2 linked regions of the Prochlorococcus marinus subsp. pastoris str. CCMP1986 genome follow. The protein of the gene in region 2 binds, or shares a complex with, the protein of the main gene of each other region. Links are inferred from orthologs where the notes say so. Each region holds a gene or a part of one and is shown on either strand. Other genes may lie near its edges.

What was found.
Region 1: the proteins of TX50_RS02180 (region 2) and lpdA are in contact, whole or in part, in a crystal structure (PDB 1EBD), measured with the Geobacillus stearothermophilus proteins. The link is inferred for Prochlorococcus marinus subsp. pastoris str. CCMP1986 from one-to-one orthologs. Residues at the interface, in WP_033016211.1 of Geobacillus stearothermophilus: Ile130, Ala131, Met132, Pro133, Arg136, Arg140, Glu141, Asn155, Arg157; in WP_049624544.1 of Geobacillus stearothermophilus: Pro340, Ser341, Asp344, Tyr345, Arg403, Asp406, Val408, Glu431, Ala432, Gly433, Asp438.

The regions. Positions count from the first base shown.
Region 1 is NC_005072.1:1,244,239-1,251,252, reverse strand. Bases 418-3,417 are described here. They hold lpdA (dihydrolipoyl dehydrogenase), read left to right. Parts: upstream 418-1,197; coding sequence 1,198-2,637; downstream 2,638-3,417. Other genes in these bases: trpC (indole-3-glycerol phosphate synthase TrpC), read left to right, coding at 2,650-3,417; TX50_RS06965 (TrmH family RNA methyltransferase), read left to right, coding at 418-1,201. Also shown: murA (UDP-N-acetylglucosamine 1-carboxyvinyltransferase), read right to left, coding at 1-150; more of TX50_RS06965, read left to right, coding at 335-417; more of trpC, read left to right, coding at 3,418-3,537; TX50_RS06950 (hypothetical protein), read left to right, coding at 3,592-4,260; sodX (nickel-type superoxide dismutase maturation protease), read right to left, coding at 4,257-4,547; sodN (superoxide dismutase, Ni), read right to left, coding at 4,610-5,080; TX50_RS06935 (FKBP-type peptidyl-prolyl cis-trans isomerase), read right to left, coding at 5,155-5,727; TX50_RS06930 (apolipoprotein N-acyltransferase), read left to right, coding at 5,816-7,014. UniProt on the Escherichia coli protein: Lipoamide dehydrogenase is a component of the glycine cleavage system as well as of the alpha-ketoacid dehydrogenase complexes.
Region 2 is NC_005072.1:379,569-388,241, forward strand. Bases 3,384-6,285 are described here. They hold TX50_RS02180 (dihydrolipoamide acetyltransferase family protein), read left to right. Parts: upstream 3,384-4,101; coding sequence 4,102-5,469; downstream 5,470-6,285. Other genes in these bases: TX50_RS02175 (hypothetical protein), read left to right, coding at 3,406-3,600; queA (tRNA preQ1(34) S-adenosylmethionine ribosyltransferase-isomerase QueA), read left to right, coding at 5,476-6,285. Outside these bases: lipoyl(octanoyl) transferase LipB, read left to right, coding at 1-158; TX50_RS02160 (AMP-binding protein), read left to right, coding at 189-2,114; TX50_RS02165 (YlqD family protein), read left to right, coding at 2,172-2,618; TX50_RS02170 (hypothetical protein), read right to left, coding at 2,733-3,044; more of queA, read left to right, coding at 6,286-6,600; cysK (cysteine synthase A), read right to left, coding at 6,603-7,589; TX50_RS02195 (PLP-dependent transferase), read right to left, coding at 7,674-8,673.

The DNA of each region.
Region 1 (7,014 bases), 860 kb from region 2 along the record:
TTTTTCGTCAGTTAGTAATGATGCCGCAAGTAATACTAAAGCAGAATTCTTTGCACCACTTATTTTTACCTTCCCTCTTAAGGTTTTTTGGCCAATAATCTTTAAATGTTGGGATTTAAGATATGACTTATTGTTGCTTACGCAAACCATTAAGAATTTTTTTATTGGTCTAATAATGACAAACTAAATATAGTAAGTCCACCCTGTGTAACGCGATGAATATTAATTAATACTAAAGGGTATAAATTTAAAAGGCTAAGAATTAAGATTTAAAAAAAATAATTGATCAAAATATTTAAGTTACTAAGATGTATTTAAAATAAAATTTATTTAAATTACTATAGAAAAATTTTTTCCAAAAATAACTAGTAAAAGTAATGCTTTAGTTAAAATATTTAGATCATTTAAAAAAGGATCTAATACAAAAGATAAAGATTATTTTTGCATTGAAGGTACTCATTTGATTGAAGAAATGCTGAAGTCTGGCAATCATCCTTCAAAAATTTTAACTACTGAAAAATGGCTTGATAAAAATGAGGATCTTTATCAAAAGATTGATCAATCATTAATAAATGTCGTATCAGAGGAAGTTTTAGCTTCAGCAGTATCTACAAAAAATCCTGATGGAGTAGCCGCCTTGGTAGAGATTTCATCAATACCTAATTTTGACTTTAATAATATTGAAGATGACTTTATTCTTGTCCTTGATAGGATTCAAGACCCCGGGAATATGGGGAACCTTTTTAGAACAGCTTTAGCTGCTGGTGTTAGTAAGATATTATTAGCAGGGGGAGCGCACCCCTTAGGTCAAAAGGTATTACGAGCATCTAGTGGATCTGTTTTTCATCTCCCATTTAAAAGATTTGATGGAGGTGAAGAAGAAATAATTAATTCTTTATTGTCATCATTAGATCAATTTTCAAAAAACGGGTTTCAAATAATTTCTACAAGTAGCCATAATAAAAATCTTTATAAATCTCAAAAACCATATTGGGAAATTGATTGGTCTAAACCAACCGCTCTTATATTGGGCAATGAAGGAAATGGTATTCATAAAAGAATTCAAGAAGCTTTTAATGAAACAATTACTATTCCGCATAGTGAGCTTGTAGAATCATTGAATGTGGCTTGTGTTGCAGTTCCATTATTACTTGAACGAAAAAGAGTCACATATACTTCTACTTCAAGAATACAAAAGTGACTGATACAAATTTTGACTTTGATTTGATAGTAATTGGTGCAGGATATGGAGGATTTGATGCCGCCAAACATGCTGCAGAAAAAGGTCTTAAAGTTGCCATCATAGAGTCTGGAGATATGGGAGGTACTTGCGTAAATAAAGGATGCGTACCTTCAAAAGCTCTTTTAGCAGCAAGTGGAAAAGTTAGAGAAATAGCCAATTACGAACATCTAGCAAAGTTTGGTATTCATGCTTCCCCTGTTAGATTCGAAAGATCAAAAATTGCTGATCACGCCAATAATTTAGTATCAAACGTTAGAGAAAATTTAACAAAAACCCTCAAAAGAAGTGGAGTTGAAATTATTTTAGGATTTGGAAGACTTGAAGGTAATCAGAAAGTAGGAGTAAGAGACAACAATGGAATTGATAGGATCTTTACATGTAAAAATATAGTTCTTGCGACAGGTTCTTCTCCCTTTGTGCCTCCTGGAATAACTTTAGACAATAGAACAGTTTTCACAAGTGATGAAGCAGTAAAACTTGAGTGGCTCCCGAGATGGATAGCCATTATTGGAAGTGGATATATAGGTTTAGAATTCGCTGATGTATATACCGCTCTAGGTTGCGAAGTGACCATCATTGAGGCTTTGGAAAATATAATGCCCACCTTTGATCCGGATATTACAAAAATAGCCAAGAAAAATCTTATTCAATCAAGAGATATTGATACAAAATCTAATGTGTTTGCGACTAAAATTACCCCTGGATGCCCTGTAAAGATAGAGCTAACGGATGCAAAATCAAAAGAAATTGTAGAAAACTTAGAAGTTGATGGCGTTCTTGTGGCTACTGGGAGGAGTCCTAATAGTAAAAATCTTAATCTTGATTCAGTTGGTATAGAAACTATAAAAGGTTACATTCCTATTGATGATCAAATGAGAGTTTTAAATGGTGAAAAAATAATACCTAATGTTTGGGCCGTTGGTGACGTTACTGGCAAACTTATGCTTGCCCATACAGCAGCAGCTCAAGGAACAATTGCTGTTGAAAATATATGTGGTGAGAATATCGAAATCAATTATGGGAGTATTCCAGCTGCAACATTTACTCATCCTGAGATAAGTTCAGTTGGCTTATCTGAAACTGATGCTAAAGAAATAGCTAGCAAAGAGGGTTTTACTTTAGGAGTTGTGAAGAGCTATTTTAAAGCTAATTCCAAGGCATTAGCAGAATTAGAAAGCGATGGAATTCTTAAGTTACTTTTCAATAAAGACAGTGGAAAAGTATTAGGTGCCCATATCTTTGGGATGCATGCAGCTGATTTGATTCAAGAAATTGCAAATGCAATCTCTAGAAACCAAGATGTAATGCAACTATCTACTGAAGTACATACTCACCCTACCCTTAGTGAAGTAGTTGAGGTCGCTTATAAACAGGCAGCTTCTCAAGTTAAATAAATTGATTTGTTTATGGAAATACGACGTAGGCCACCAAATCCAACAGTCAGGGTAGAAAATTTAGAATATGCTGTTCCTCATAGAGAGGCAAAAGCAAAAAATATTCTTGAGGAAATTGTTTGGTACAAAGATACTGAAATCAAAAATTTTAAGAAAATAGTCTCCCTTGAAGATTTAATAAAAAAACTTGATAAACTTTCTCCACCAAAAGATTTTTTTCAAAGTATTTTGCATTCCAAAATTAAACCGGGAGTGATTGCTGAGATTAAAAAAGCTAGCCCTAGTAAAGGTGTTATTAGAGAAGATTTTAAACCAAAAGAAATTGCTTCTTGTTATGAAAAGTCTGGTGCCTCATGTATCTCGGTATTGACTGATAAAAGGTTTTTTCAAGGAAGTTATGAAATACTTCAAGATGTCAGAACAGCAACTAATCTGCCTTTGCTCTGCAAAGATTTTATTATTTCTGCTTATCAAATATATAAAGCGAGAGTATCTGGTGCTGATGCAATATTATTAATTGCTGCGATCTTAAGCGATGATGATTTATTTTATTTGAAGAAAATTGCAGATAATTTAAAGATGAGTGTTTTAGTTGAAGTTCATGATGGTCAAGAACTTGAAAGAATATTGAGTTTGAAATCATTTAATTTAATAGGAATAAATAATAGAAACTTGAAGACTTTTAAAACTGATCTAAAAACATCAATAAGAATAATGAGTAAATATTCGGATATATTTTCAAAACATAATATTGTTCCTATTAGTGAATCTGGAATAAATAACTCTGATGATTTAAAAACTCTCAATTCGATTGGAATAAAGGGGGTTTTAATTGGCGAACGGTTTATGAGGGAAAGTGATATTGAAAACTCTTTTAAGAAATTATTTAACTCAATTTAATTAAAGCTGGATATTTATGCTATAAAACTGAGTATTGTTAAGTTGTATTTATCAATGCAGGTTGTAATATTAACTGGAATTCTTGCTGGATTTATTCATGTGGTAAGTGGCGCTGATCATCTGATTGCAATGGCCCCATCATCGATTACGAGTCCAAAAATTGCAGCGAGAAATAGTATCTCATGGGGCTTGGGGCACTCTTCAGGAATAATATTTTTAGCCTTTCTAGCAATTTTTATAAAAGATATTACCCCTTTAAGTAAATTTTCTATTTTCGCTGAATTTTTAGTTGGAATTTCTCTTCTTATTGTTGGATTCTTTGCGATAAGAAATTCTTTACATCTAAACCTTCACTCTCACTCTCATCAACATAATGGTGTAGCTCATCATCATTTGCATTTTCATAGTGAAGATCAAAAAAAACATAATAAGCATTCTCATGCATTGACAGGACTAGGATTACTTCATGGTTTAGCAGGTGGCTCACATTTTCTCGCAGTTCTTCCAGCATTAGCTTTACCTCTTCCTAATGCATTTGCTTATTTAATTTCATATTTGAGTGGTTCTTTAGCAAGTATGGTTTTGTTTACTTGCCTAATCTCTGTAACAACTTTAAATGCAGGTCAAAAATTTATTAGAAGGTTAATAGCTTTTGCGGGTGGATTATCTTTTTCTATGGGTTTGTTTTGGGTCCAAAAAAGTACTTCTCTATTTTTGACCTAGAATATTTTTTTAATTTTTGAAGTAACTATTCCAATTACTTTTTCATTATTAATTAATCCAAATTTATTGCTATCATTGCTGTATTCAATATTATCCCCTAAAACTTCTATACTATTTTTACCTACAATTTTTACTCTTTTAATTAACCTAATATTTTTAAGAGGATGATAGATAATTACTATTTGACCAGCTTTCAAAAGTGATTTTTTTTTTATATATTTTTTAAAAAAAACCATGTCACCTTCTTTTAAAGTAGGCAACATGGATTGACCTTTGACGGTTGCTATTTTTCTTAGCCCAAAAAAAAAGGCAATTAAATCGTAAAAACTTTTAAAAATAATTGAACTAGCTAGCTTTTTACAAAAGCATCACTTCTGCCTTTTGATTCCCAGAAGATGTTATGTATCTTTTCTACATAACTCATTAATTCTTCGGCTTGAGCAAGATCAATATTCACTTTACAAGCACTACATAATTTCGCTGCTTTCCAGATTGTTTCATGTAAATCTGGATAAGTTTCTAAGTGAACGGGTTTAAAGTAATCTGTCCATAAGATTAGAATTTCTTTCTTAGTTTCTTTAGCCTGTTCTTCTTTAACTGCTACAAATCTAGAAAACGTATTACTGTAAGCAGCCCAATCTGCTGAGTCTGTACTTGAAGGAGGATTAAGCGCAATTAGCTTCTTTGTCATTGCTAATACTGCTTCAGCAGCGACTCTTGTAGAGGCAGGGTCGTAAACACCACAAGGACCATCACAGTGAGCATGAACTTCCAATGTAGATTTTTTATTTAAAAGAGAATTGACTAATTTAGTTAACATTCGTTTTTTTATATTTGAATATATCTTACTTGTAGATTAACTAAATTGAAAAGTTTTAGTTGTTATTTCTTACTTTAATTGACTTTCAATAATTCAACTTCAAAAATTAAAGTTGCATTTGCAGGAATTACATTTCCTGCTCCTCTTGATCCGTATCCTAGCTCAGGAGGAATTGTTAATTTTCTTTTTCCACCAACTTTCATTCCGGCTACTCCTTCATCCCAACCCTTGATTACTCTCCCTGCACCTAATGGGAAACTGAATGGCCCTCTGCCAATACTGGTATCAAATTGGGTTCCGTCTTCTAGTGTTCCTGTATAGTTTACAGAAACTGTTTGCCCAGAATTTGCTTCATCTCCTTCTCCATTAATTATATCTACAATAATTAAACCACTATCTGTAGTTCTAGAATTGCTTTCTTCTTGTGTTTCTTCTGCCATAGCGAAAAGTATTGGGTTTGGATCTGATGGATCTAATTCAAATATATTGGTATTTGAAACATTAGATGATTTTGCAATAGGTGTTTTATTTACGAATTCAGTTTTTGATTCAGCTGCATTAACAACTTGAGGGGAGTTAAATTGACTAAACAGAGTTAATGAAAGGCAAAATACAAAAATCGTAAAACTAATTAAAACTTCTTTCACTTAATTTTAAAAGTCACTATTTCAATTCTACAGAAGAAGGTACAATAATATATCTTTTAAAAAGAATTAATTTAGAAATTTTATATTATTGATTAATACTCAAAATAAAAAGTTTAATAAGTATTTTGTTCCATGCTTAGGTGGCATTTTTGGAGGAATTGCCACATCTACGCATTTTTGGCTGCTTTTTATGCCATTATCCTTATTTATTTTATGGAGTAGAAGTGATAAAAAATTAGCAAACTTTCTTTGGGGGTTTTTCTTTATTTTAGTAAGTCATTCTTGGCTTTATGAACTTCACCCATTGACCTGGTTAGGTTTTTCGTGGATATCAAGTTTAATTATTTCTATTTCAATCTTGTTTGGTTGCTCAATAATAGGAGGAATATTGGTTTATTTATGGGGTCTTTTAGTTAAAAAAATTCTCCAAAAAAAAGAAATTTCTAATATGAACTCTTTAAGATTAACTATAAAAGTTTTATTGTTATCTTTTGCCTGGGGTATAGGTGAATTCATTCTTTCCCAAACGCCTCTTTTTTGGATTGGTTTGGGGGAAGGAATAGTTCCCGGAGATTTGTATCTTGCAGGTTTAGCAAGATGGATTGGTGCGAGTGGTTTATGTGTAGTGCAGTTAACTATAGGTTTTTGGATATACCTAATTTATGAGAAATGGAAAAGAAAATATCATTTTAAAAAAACATTCTTATTTGGGCTTTTGATTCTCGTCATTTTACATTTCCTTGGAGGTTTAACGAACCCAATTGAAAGAAATAATGACTATCCAGTAGCTCTATGGCAAACTAATATGCCCACAAGAGAAAAAACGAATTTTAAAAATCAATTTATAAATGATAAGTTGATTTCTGCTCAAAAAATTGCTCTATCAAATGATGCAAAACTACTTATTACACCCGAGGGGACTTTAAATAATAATTTCAATTTAAATTTCAAAAGCAAAATAAGGATGTTGGCAGGAGGTTTTAGAAACTCTAAAAATGGCCTAAGAAGTTCTTTGCTTGGATATCAAATTGGGGATAAAACTTATTCATCTTTCATTGATAAACATAGACTGGTACCCTTGGGGGAGAAAATTCCAGGATTCTTAAATATATTCTCAAGAGGACTATCGGCAGTAGGAGGTATTCAGCCAGGATCAGATTCAAGGTTTTTTAAATGGAAATTTACTCAGCCACTTGCAATAGCAATTTGTTATGAAATTACTGATGGATTTAAAATAAGAAATGCTGTAAAAAGTGGGGCAGAACTAATAATTTCAGCAGCTAACTT
Region 2 (8,673 bases):
AATTAGAAAATTTTAATAAGATTGTTCCTTGCGGTATTAAGGGCTGCCAAATGGTAAATATGTCTGATTACAATAAAAATGTAGATATAAAAGAAGTTAAGAAAATTGTTAAAAAAATCATTCATGAAGAGTTTAATTTTAATTTTGTATCAGAATAGAAACTTAAAAGATTTGGAAATTTCATAAATATGAAAGAATTAGCATATTGGCCTGCAGCAAAATCTCTTTCAAAAAATGAAAAATTTACAAGTACAAGGAAAGATATAAATAATCTTGATCATGTTGATCAAATATGGGAATACTTAAAATTAAGATGTGGGAATACAATAGCTATTAATGATTTGAGAGGAAAAAATAAAGAAAAAATTTCCTATTCTGAGTTAGCTGATTTAATCACTAAAGTCTCTAATTCTTTTAAAAATTATGGATTAGTTAAAGGTGATGTTGTCACCTTAATATCTGAAAACTCACCAAGATGGTTAATAGCTGACCAAGGGTTGATGCGATTAGGAGCTATTAATGCTGTAAGAGGTATTAATTCACCTTCAGTAGAATTAGAGTACATAATTGAGCATTCTAATTCTGTTGGTCTAATTGTTCAATCTAAAGAAGTCTGGTTAAAATTAAATAAAAAAAATGAATTAAAAAAAAGATTCAAATTTATAATTAATCTGGAAGATGAACAATTTGAAGATCTAATAAATTGGCCTGAATTTATAAAAGCTGGAGAGGAAAATCTTTTAAAAAATAATAGTTTCGAAAAATATAATCATCAGATTAACGATATTGCCAGCATTCTCTATACATCAGGGACAACAGGTAAACCAAAAGGTGTTCCCTTAACACATGCAAACTTTTTACATCAAATCATTAATCTGGCCAATATCGCCGATCCAGAACCGGGAACTTCTGTCTTGAGTGTATTACCTATCTGGCATTCGTATGAAAGAAGTGCAGAATATTTCTTTTTTTCATGCGGGTGTACTCAATTTTATACAAATCCAAAATTCCTGAAAGATGATATTAAACAAGTTAAGCCAGTTGTTATGGCTACTGTCCCTAGGCTATGGGAGGCCATTCACGATGGCTTTTTCTTGGCTTTAAAAAAAATGCCTCCTAAAAAACAGAAAATTATAAAGATCTTGATAAAGAATAGTTCTATTTTTAAAAGAAATTTAAGAAAGATCAGAAATTTAGAAATTAATCAAGTAAGTTCCTTAGCAAAAATATCTTTGACAATATCTGTAATAGGAAGATTTTTTATACATAAGATATCTTCTACTTTTTTATGGCCAAGTATTTTGAAACAATTATGTGGAGAAAAACTAAAATTTCCAATCAATGGTGGGGGTGCTTTACCTGAGCACGTAGATTTGTTTTTTGAATCTTTAGGTATAGATGTTCTAGTCGGTTATGGATTAACAGAAACCAGTCCAGTACTCACTTGTAGAAGAAGAGAACTTAATGTTAGGGGATCTTCTGGACAACCATTGGCATTTACTGAAATTAAAATAATGAATGAAGAAAAAGATAAGATTTTGAAATTTAAAGAGATAGGCAAGATTCTTGTTAAAGGACCTCAAGTAATGAAAGGTTATTTGAATAATATTTCAGCTACTAAAGATGTTTTATCAAAAGATGGTTGGTTTGATACTGGAGATTTAGGTTTTCTTATTCCAAATGGATCTTTGGTTATAACAGGGCGAGCGAAGGATACGATAGTTCTTTCTAGTGGAGAAAATATAGAGCCAAATCCCCTTGAAACTGAGATTCTTAGTTCTGAATTTATTAATCAAGTTCAATTAGTAGGTCAAGATAAAAAATGTTTAACAGCACTTGTCGCTCCAAACATAGAATTAGTAGAAAATAAATTCTTTGAAAATGATATTTCCAAATTAAATTCGAATAAAAAAATTGGTTTGTTTTTTAAGTCGCAGATAAATAATTTGCTAAAAAATAGATTAGGAGCAAGATTTGAGGAACAGATATTAGAATGCTATTTTGTTGATGCTTTTACTTTAGAAAATGGTTTATTGACTCAAACTCTTAAGCAGAAAAGAAGAGAAATAGTTGATTTATATTCAACACATATAGAAGAAATGTATAAAAAATAAATTAAAAAAGAAAATCCTCTTTGATATCTCTATATTGAAAGGGTAAATTAATTTTTTATGGAAACTAAAAACTCTATATCCATCAAACGTTCAATAGCAATAAAAGCTATTGTTACCCCTACTTGGAAAGAAGATGCTGAGAAGGAATTAAGTAATGCGATTTCTGCAGTTGACCAACAATTATCACAACTTGAACAAGAAGGTCAACAAATAGTTAGTAATATAAGATCCCAGTCAGTAAATCCATTAGATCCAAGAGTTCAAGAGCAAGTTGGCCAAGTTCAGCAACAAGTTGGTGCGAAAAGAAACGAACTTGAAGAGCAAAAAAGAAATCTATTGCAACAACAAAGCCAAGTTCGTGATTTAAAAATGGATGAAATTGTTGATCAAGGTCAGGTTGATAGCTTTTGTGATGTTTCGGTTGGAGATAATCTTATTAAGAAGATGCAAGTTTCAATAACAGTTAAAGATGGGATAATTCAATCGATTAATAACAACGAATAAATTTAAAAGTTTAAATTCCTTTTTGAATGTAAATCATAGTTTCTTTGGGGCAAATTTTGTCATGCCTTCACTAAATTTTCGATCGCTTTTACTCTTTCAGAATCGCCTATAAGGTTATTGAATTTTAATTTTTTCTAAATTCCATTTATCAAATATTAGTTTCATTTCTCTTTCGTAGAATCTTACTTTCTTTGAGAAAGGTAGTTGTTGAATAATTATTCCAAAGGGGAATTTAAAAAAAGAAGAAACATAAACAATATAAAACTCGACAAATGAAGGTTTTGGTGGGAGAGGTAAATTTTTTAAATATGCCCAATCAATGCATGGTTTTAGTTGCTTATCACTAGCAGCAATATTTTTTTTACATCTCCAGTAAGAGAATAGATAAATGCCTATAAAAATCGGTAGTGGAAGAAGTCGCAACATTAAATATCAAGGATAATTTTTCTTCTCATTGATTCACACTTATATTTGATAATAAATGGATAGTTTTGTTTTTATGGAAATTCTGCTCATTGGATTATCACTAGGTCACATCAAAATTTGAGATTTGTTTTAATCATTTTGCCAGAAATTAAAATTTTGTCCTTTACTCTTTACCTTTAAATAAATCAACTTTGATATCAAAAGTAACCACTATTCCAATGCTTATTAGCAATAATCCAATCGCAATTTGAGCTGAAGGTAAAACCATATAAAACTTATTTGCATTCACCCTATCTAATCCATTCAAGTATCGATGAAAGATTTAGTAATATTAAATTAAAATAAAGCAGTACATTTCAACATGGCACGAGCAGAAAATGATCTTGATATCTATTATGCAGTAGGTAATGCGAATACTCAAAGACAAGAAAGTGAAATTGCAGCAATAATCAATAATAGGAATTCTGGAGGGTGGAAATTAATCTCAACATGTACCGCAATTGTGGATACTAAAAATCAATTTTCAAACCTTTATTTATTCTGGGAAAAGAAATAGTGTGTAAACACTACATTGAATTGAAATCTTTTCCATTCGATTAATAACATCAGAAACTCCTCATATACAAATTTCTGATCACTAAACACTCCGATTCTTAAGAATTGGGTGTTTTTTTAATGCAATTAAGTCTGAAGAGGTATAACTGTCATATGTGACAATTAAGTAATATTACTCACCCCCTTCCACGAAAAAGAAATATATGTAATAGTTTATTGTTGTGTGTAGGAGAGTTTTTACTGAAACAGTGGAAACAAGGAAACACTTGATTCGGTAAAACCAGAAAAAGACCTCTAGAAATAGGGGTCTTTTTTTGTGCAAATGATCTCTAATCCACCTGTAACTCGATATCCTTTTTATTACTTTCTTAATCTTCTATGGTTCCCTATAGAACCTGTTTTTGTATAATATGAATAACACGGATTTAGTGAGTCTGACGTAGAAAAGTGTAGACACTTTTGTAGACACCACCACCAGATCCCTTACTATAACTGATCTTGTATGTCTCACGAAATATTTATGCCAGCTCTTAGTTCTACTATGACTGAAGGCAAAATTGTTGAATGGTTAAAGAATCCTGGAGATAAAGTTGAAAGAGGAGAATCTGTTTTAGTTGTTGAATCAGATAAAGCTGATATGGATGTTGAATCTTTTCAAGATGGATATCTTGCTGCAGTACTAATGCCAGCTGGTAGTACTGCTCCAGTTGGTGAAACCATTGGACTTATTGTAGAGAATCAGGATGAGATAGCTTCTATACAAGAACAAAATAAAGGTAAACAGACTGAAGTATCAAGTGATGGTCAACTCGAATTACCAAATAATAAACCTGAAATAAAAGAAGAAAAGCAAAAAGAGGTGCCTCAAAATAATGAGCAGGAAGTCGAGATTAAAAGGGAAAAAGTGCTAATTACCTCTAATGAGATTCAATTTAACGCCTCTACTAGTAATAATTCTTCAAGAGTAATAGCATCTCCAAGGGCAAAAAAACTTGCTTCTACAATGGGAGTCGAATTAGCAAAAGTGCATGGATCAGGACCTCATGGAAGGATTCAGGCTGATGATGTATTGAAGGCAAATGGCCAACCTGTGTCTATTCCATGGATAGGAGAGGGAAGTTCTCCCGCCAGTATTTCTAGTCCTCATGTTCAAGCCGAAAGCAAGTCAGAGACATTAGGGAATAGTTTTGGAAACCCCGGGGAAACTGTACAATTTAATACTCTTCAAAAAGCTGTAAATAAGAATATGGAATCAAGTTTAAATGTTCCATGTTTTAGAGTTGGGTATTCAATTAATACTGATAAATTGGATAATTTTTACAAGAAAGTAAAGCAAAATGGAGTTACTATGACTGCGTTGTTAGTCAAGGCAGTTGCAAAGACACTTAAAAAACATCCCCAAGTTAATTCAAGCTTTTCAGAAAACGGAATTTCTTATCCAGAAAATATAAATATTGCTGTGGCTGTTGCTATGGAAGATGGAGGGTTGATAACTCCAGTATTAAAAGAACCTTGTAACACTGATTTATTTGAATTATCTAGAGAGTGGAAAGATCTTGTGAAAAGATCTAGAGCAAAACAATTAGAACCAGATGAATACTCAACAGGAACATTTACTTTGTCAAATTTAGGAATGTTTGGTGTTGACAGGTTTGATGCAATACTTCCACCAGGTACAGGTGCGATTTTAGCCATAGCATCATCGAAGCCAACAGTTGTTGCTAATAATGATGGCTCAATATCTGTTAAAAAAATAATGCAAGTAAACTTAACCGCTGATCATAGAGTAATTTATGGTGCTGATGGTGCATCATTCTTAAAAGACTTGTCTTCTCTCATTGAAAACGAGCCAGAAACACTTGTAGCCTAAATATAATTGAATTTTGAAATTCATAATGAAGAAATAGATCATAAGCTAGAAGCTTATGATTATATTCTTGATGAAACATTAATTGCTAATAAACCTTCTAAAGTAAGGCACGAATCTAGATTAATGATAGTTAGAGATAGTTCATTAGAAGAAGACTTTACAACAAATAAATATACAAAGAATCTCTTGGACGAACTTAGAAAGGGTGATTTGGTCGTTGTAAATGATACGAAGGTGATGAAAGCAAGGTTAAAGGTTGAATTAGAAAATGGGAAATTAGTCGAATTATTAGTTTTGGAGAAAGCAGATCAATCTACTTGGCTATGTTTAGCAAGGCCTGCTAAAAAGTTAAAAATAAACAGTCAATTAAATTTAAAATCATCCTTGGCAAAAGATATAAAATTGCATATTTCTGGGACTGATAAAGAAACTGGAGGAAGATTTATCAAGTTTCCAGAAAATATAAATGATCTAATTTCAATGAATAATCTCCTTGATATATATGGAGAAACTCCCCTCCCTCCATATATAAAAAGCGCCGAAGAAGAATCTTTTCATGAAAATAGTTATCAAACTGAGTATGCAAGTAATCCTGGAGCAGTTGCTGCTCCAACAGCAGGATTACATTTAAGTAAAAGTCTTATTTCAAATTTAAAAAAAAAAGGCATATTAGTTATGCCAATTACTTTGCATGTAGGTTATGGAACATTTAAGCCAATTGATCAAGAAGATTTATCTAATTTAAAACTTCATAAAGAGTGGGTCAGGGTTAGTAGTGAAGTCGTAGAAGAAATAAAAAGAGTAAAAAAAACGGACAGAAGAGTAATAGCTATTGGAACTACAAGTGTAAGAGCTCTTGAAAGTTGCTATTCGTATGAAATGGGAGACTTAATTCCTATAGATAAGTATGTTGATTTAGTAATTAAGCCAGGTTATAAATTCAAAGTAGTTGATGGATTATTAACTAATTTTCATCTTCCAAAGAGTTCATTATTACTACTAGTAAGCGCAATGATTGGTAGAGAAAGATTACTAAATCTTTATAAAAAAGCCATAAGAGAAAAATTTAGATTCTTCTCTTATGGCGATGCTATGTATATTTCACCAGATTCATTTCTGGTGAAAAAATAAATTTAAGCTTTAACTGGCTCCTCAATTATTCCATTTGGAACTTCGGTAAACATAATTGATGATAAATACCTCTCAGCTAAATCTGGTAAAACAACCACTATAGTTTTTCCTGCATATTCATCTTGCTCAGCTAATCTAACAGCAGCAGCAGCAGCAGCTCCACAAGATATTCCCACGAGAAGCCCCTCTTCTTTTGCCAATCTAAGAGCCATCTCGATTGATTCATCATTAGTAACCTGCTCAACTTTATCAACAATTGATAAATCAAGGTTTTTAGGAATAAATCCTGCGCCTATTCCTTGTATTTTGTGTGGTCCAGATTTAACTTCTTCGCCATTCATTGTCTGTGTAATAACAGGGCTATGTGATGGTTCTACTGCTACAGAAACAATATTCTTGCCCTTCTCTTGTTTGATGTATCTTGAAACTCCTGTAATTGTTCCACCTGTTCCAACCCCTGCAACAAAAACATCAATCTCACCATCGCAATCATCCCAAATTTCAGGCCCAGTTGTTTTGAAATGAATTTCTGGGTTTGCTGGATTATCAAATTGACCTGGCATGAAATATTTAGAGGGATTACTTTCTGCGATCTCTTTAGCTTTGGCAATTGCTCCTGGCATACCTTTAGAAGCCTCTGTTAAAACAATTTCGGCGCCCAATACTGCCATCACCCTTCTCCTCTCAATAGACATAGATTCTGGCATTGTAAGGACTAGTTTGTAACCTCTTGCTGAAGCTGTAAAAGCTAAGGCAATTCCAGTATTTCCAGAGGTAGGTTCAACGATAGTTTTGTCTTTTGTAAGTTTTCCGCTTTTCTCCGCATCCCATATCATGTTTGCACCAATCCTGCATTTAACACTATATGCAGGATTTCTACCTTCAATTTTTGCTAATACAGTAGCTTTAGCGTTTTTAGTAACTGATTTTAATTTTACTAATGGAGTGTTTCCAATAGCAAAGCTGTTGTCCTCATAAATTTTTGCCATTTATATGTTGAAAAATATATATTAATACTAACTATTATTTAATAAAAAGAGTACATAAGTTTTTATACGGTAAATACTAGGTATTTAAAAATTATTTAATGCTTCAGAAAAGGCTCTCCATAAGTGATCTTTATCTTCTAGTCCAACAGATACTCTAATAAGGTGCGAAGGAATGTTAAAACTTTCAACCCAATCTAATTCGTCATAATGAGCTAATAAAACATAAGGACATACAAGGGTAAATTTTGTACCTAAACTAGGTCCTTTTGATATTTGAAGAGAATCATAAAACTTTTTAGCTTTCTCAAGACCTCCTTTTAATTCAAACGATAATAAGCAACCATATCCCCCATCAGAAGTAAGTATGGAATTGAAATTAGGACAATTTTCGGGATGGAAAATATTTTTGATCTCTTTACGGTTTTCTAATCTTTTTTTTAATTCTAAACATGCTTTATTTTGCTCAAAAACTCTTTGTTTTACATCTCTACTAGCTTTTTCGAGTGAAACCATATCGCCATCTGAAAGCATTGGAAGGTTGACTTCATTTACGGCATTTCTAAACTGATCAATCCATCTGCTTTTTGGATTTAGTATTAGTGACCCAGCAAGAATATCCCCGCTACCGGAAAAGATTTTTGTTAGTGAAGTGAAAACGATATCTGCATGTTCTAAAGAATTTATATTTAAATTTGAACCAATAGTATCGTCAACTATCACAGGTATATTTAATTTATTAGCTATTTCTGAAATTTTTTTTATGTTCACACATTTGAGCATTGGATTACTTGGTAATTCAATTATCAAGGCTGCTGGATTTATTTTTATCATTTCTAATTCAATATCCTTGCAATTTTCTTCTGTTATTAACTTGGCTCCATGAAAGATATTCATTGGTAATTTAAGTACATCTACATATGGAAAACCAATTTGAAGTGTAGGTCTATCTGGAAATAATTTATATATTATTTCTAATGATGTGTATAACGCTGACATGCCAGATGAGGTCAAGTGAACATCATTAGAGTTTGTTTTTGTAAACTTAGAAATTCTATCTTTTATTCTTTGACAACTTTCTATCGCT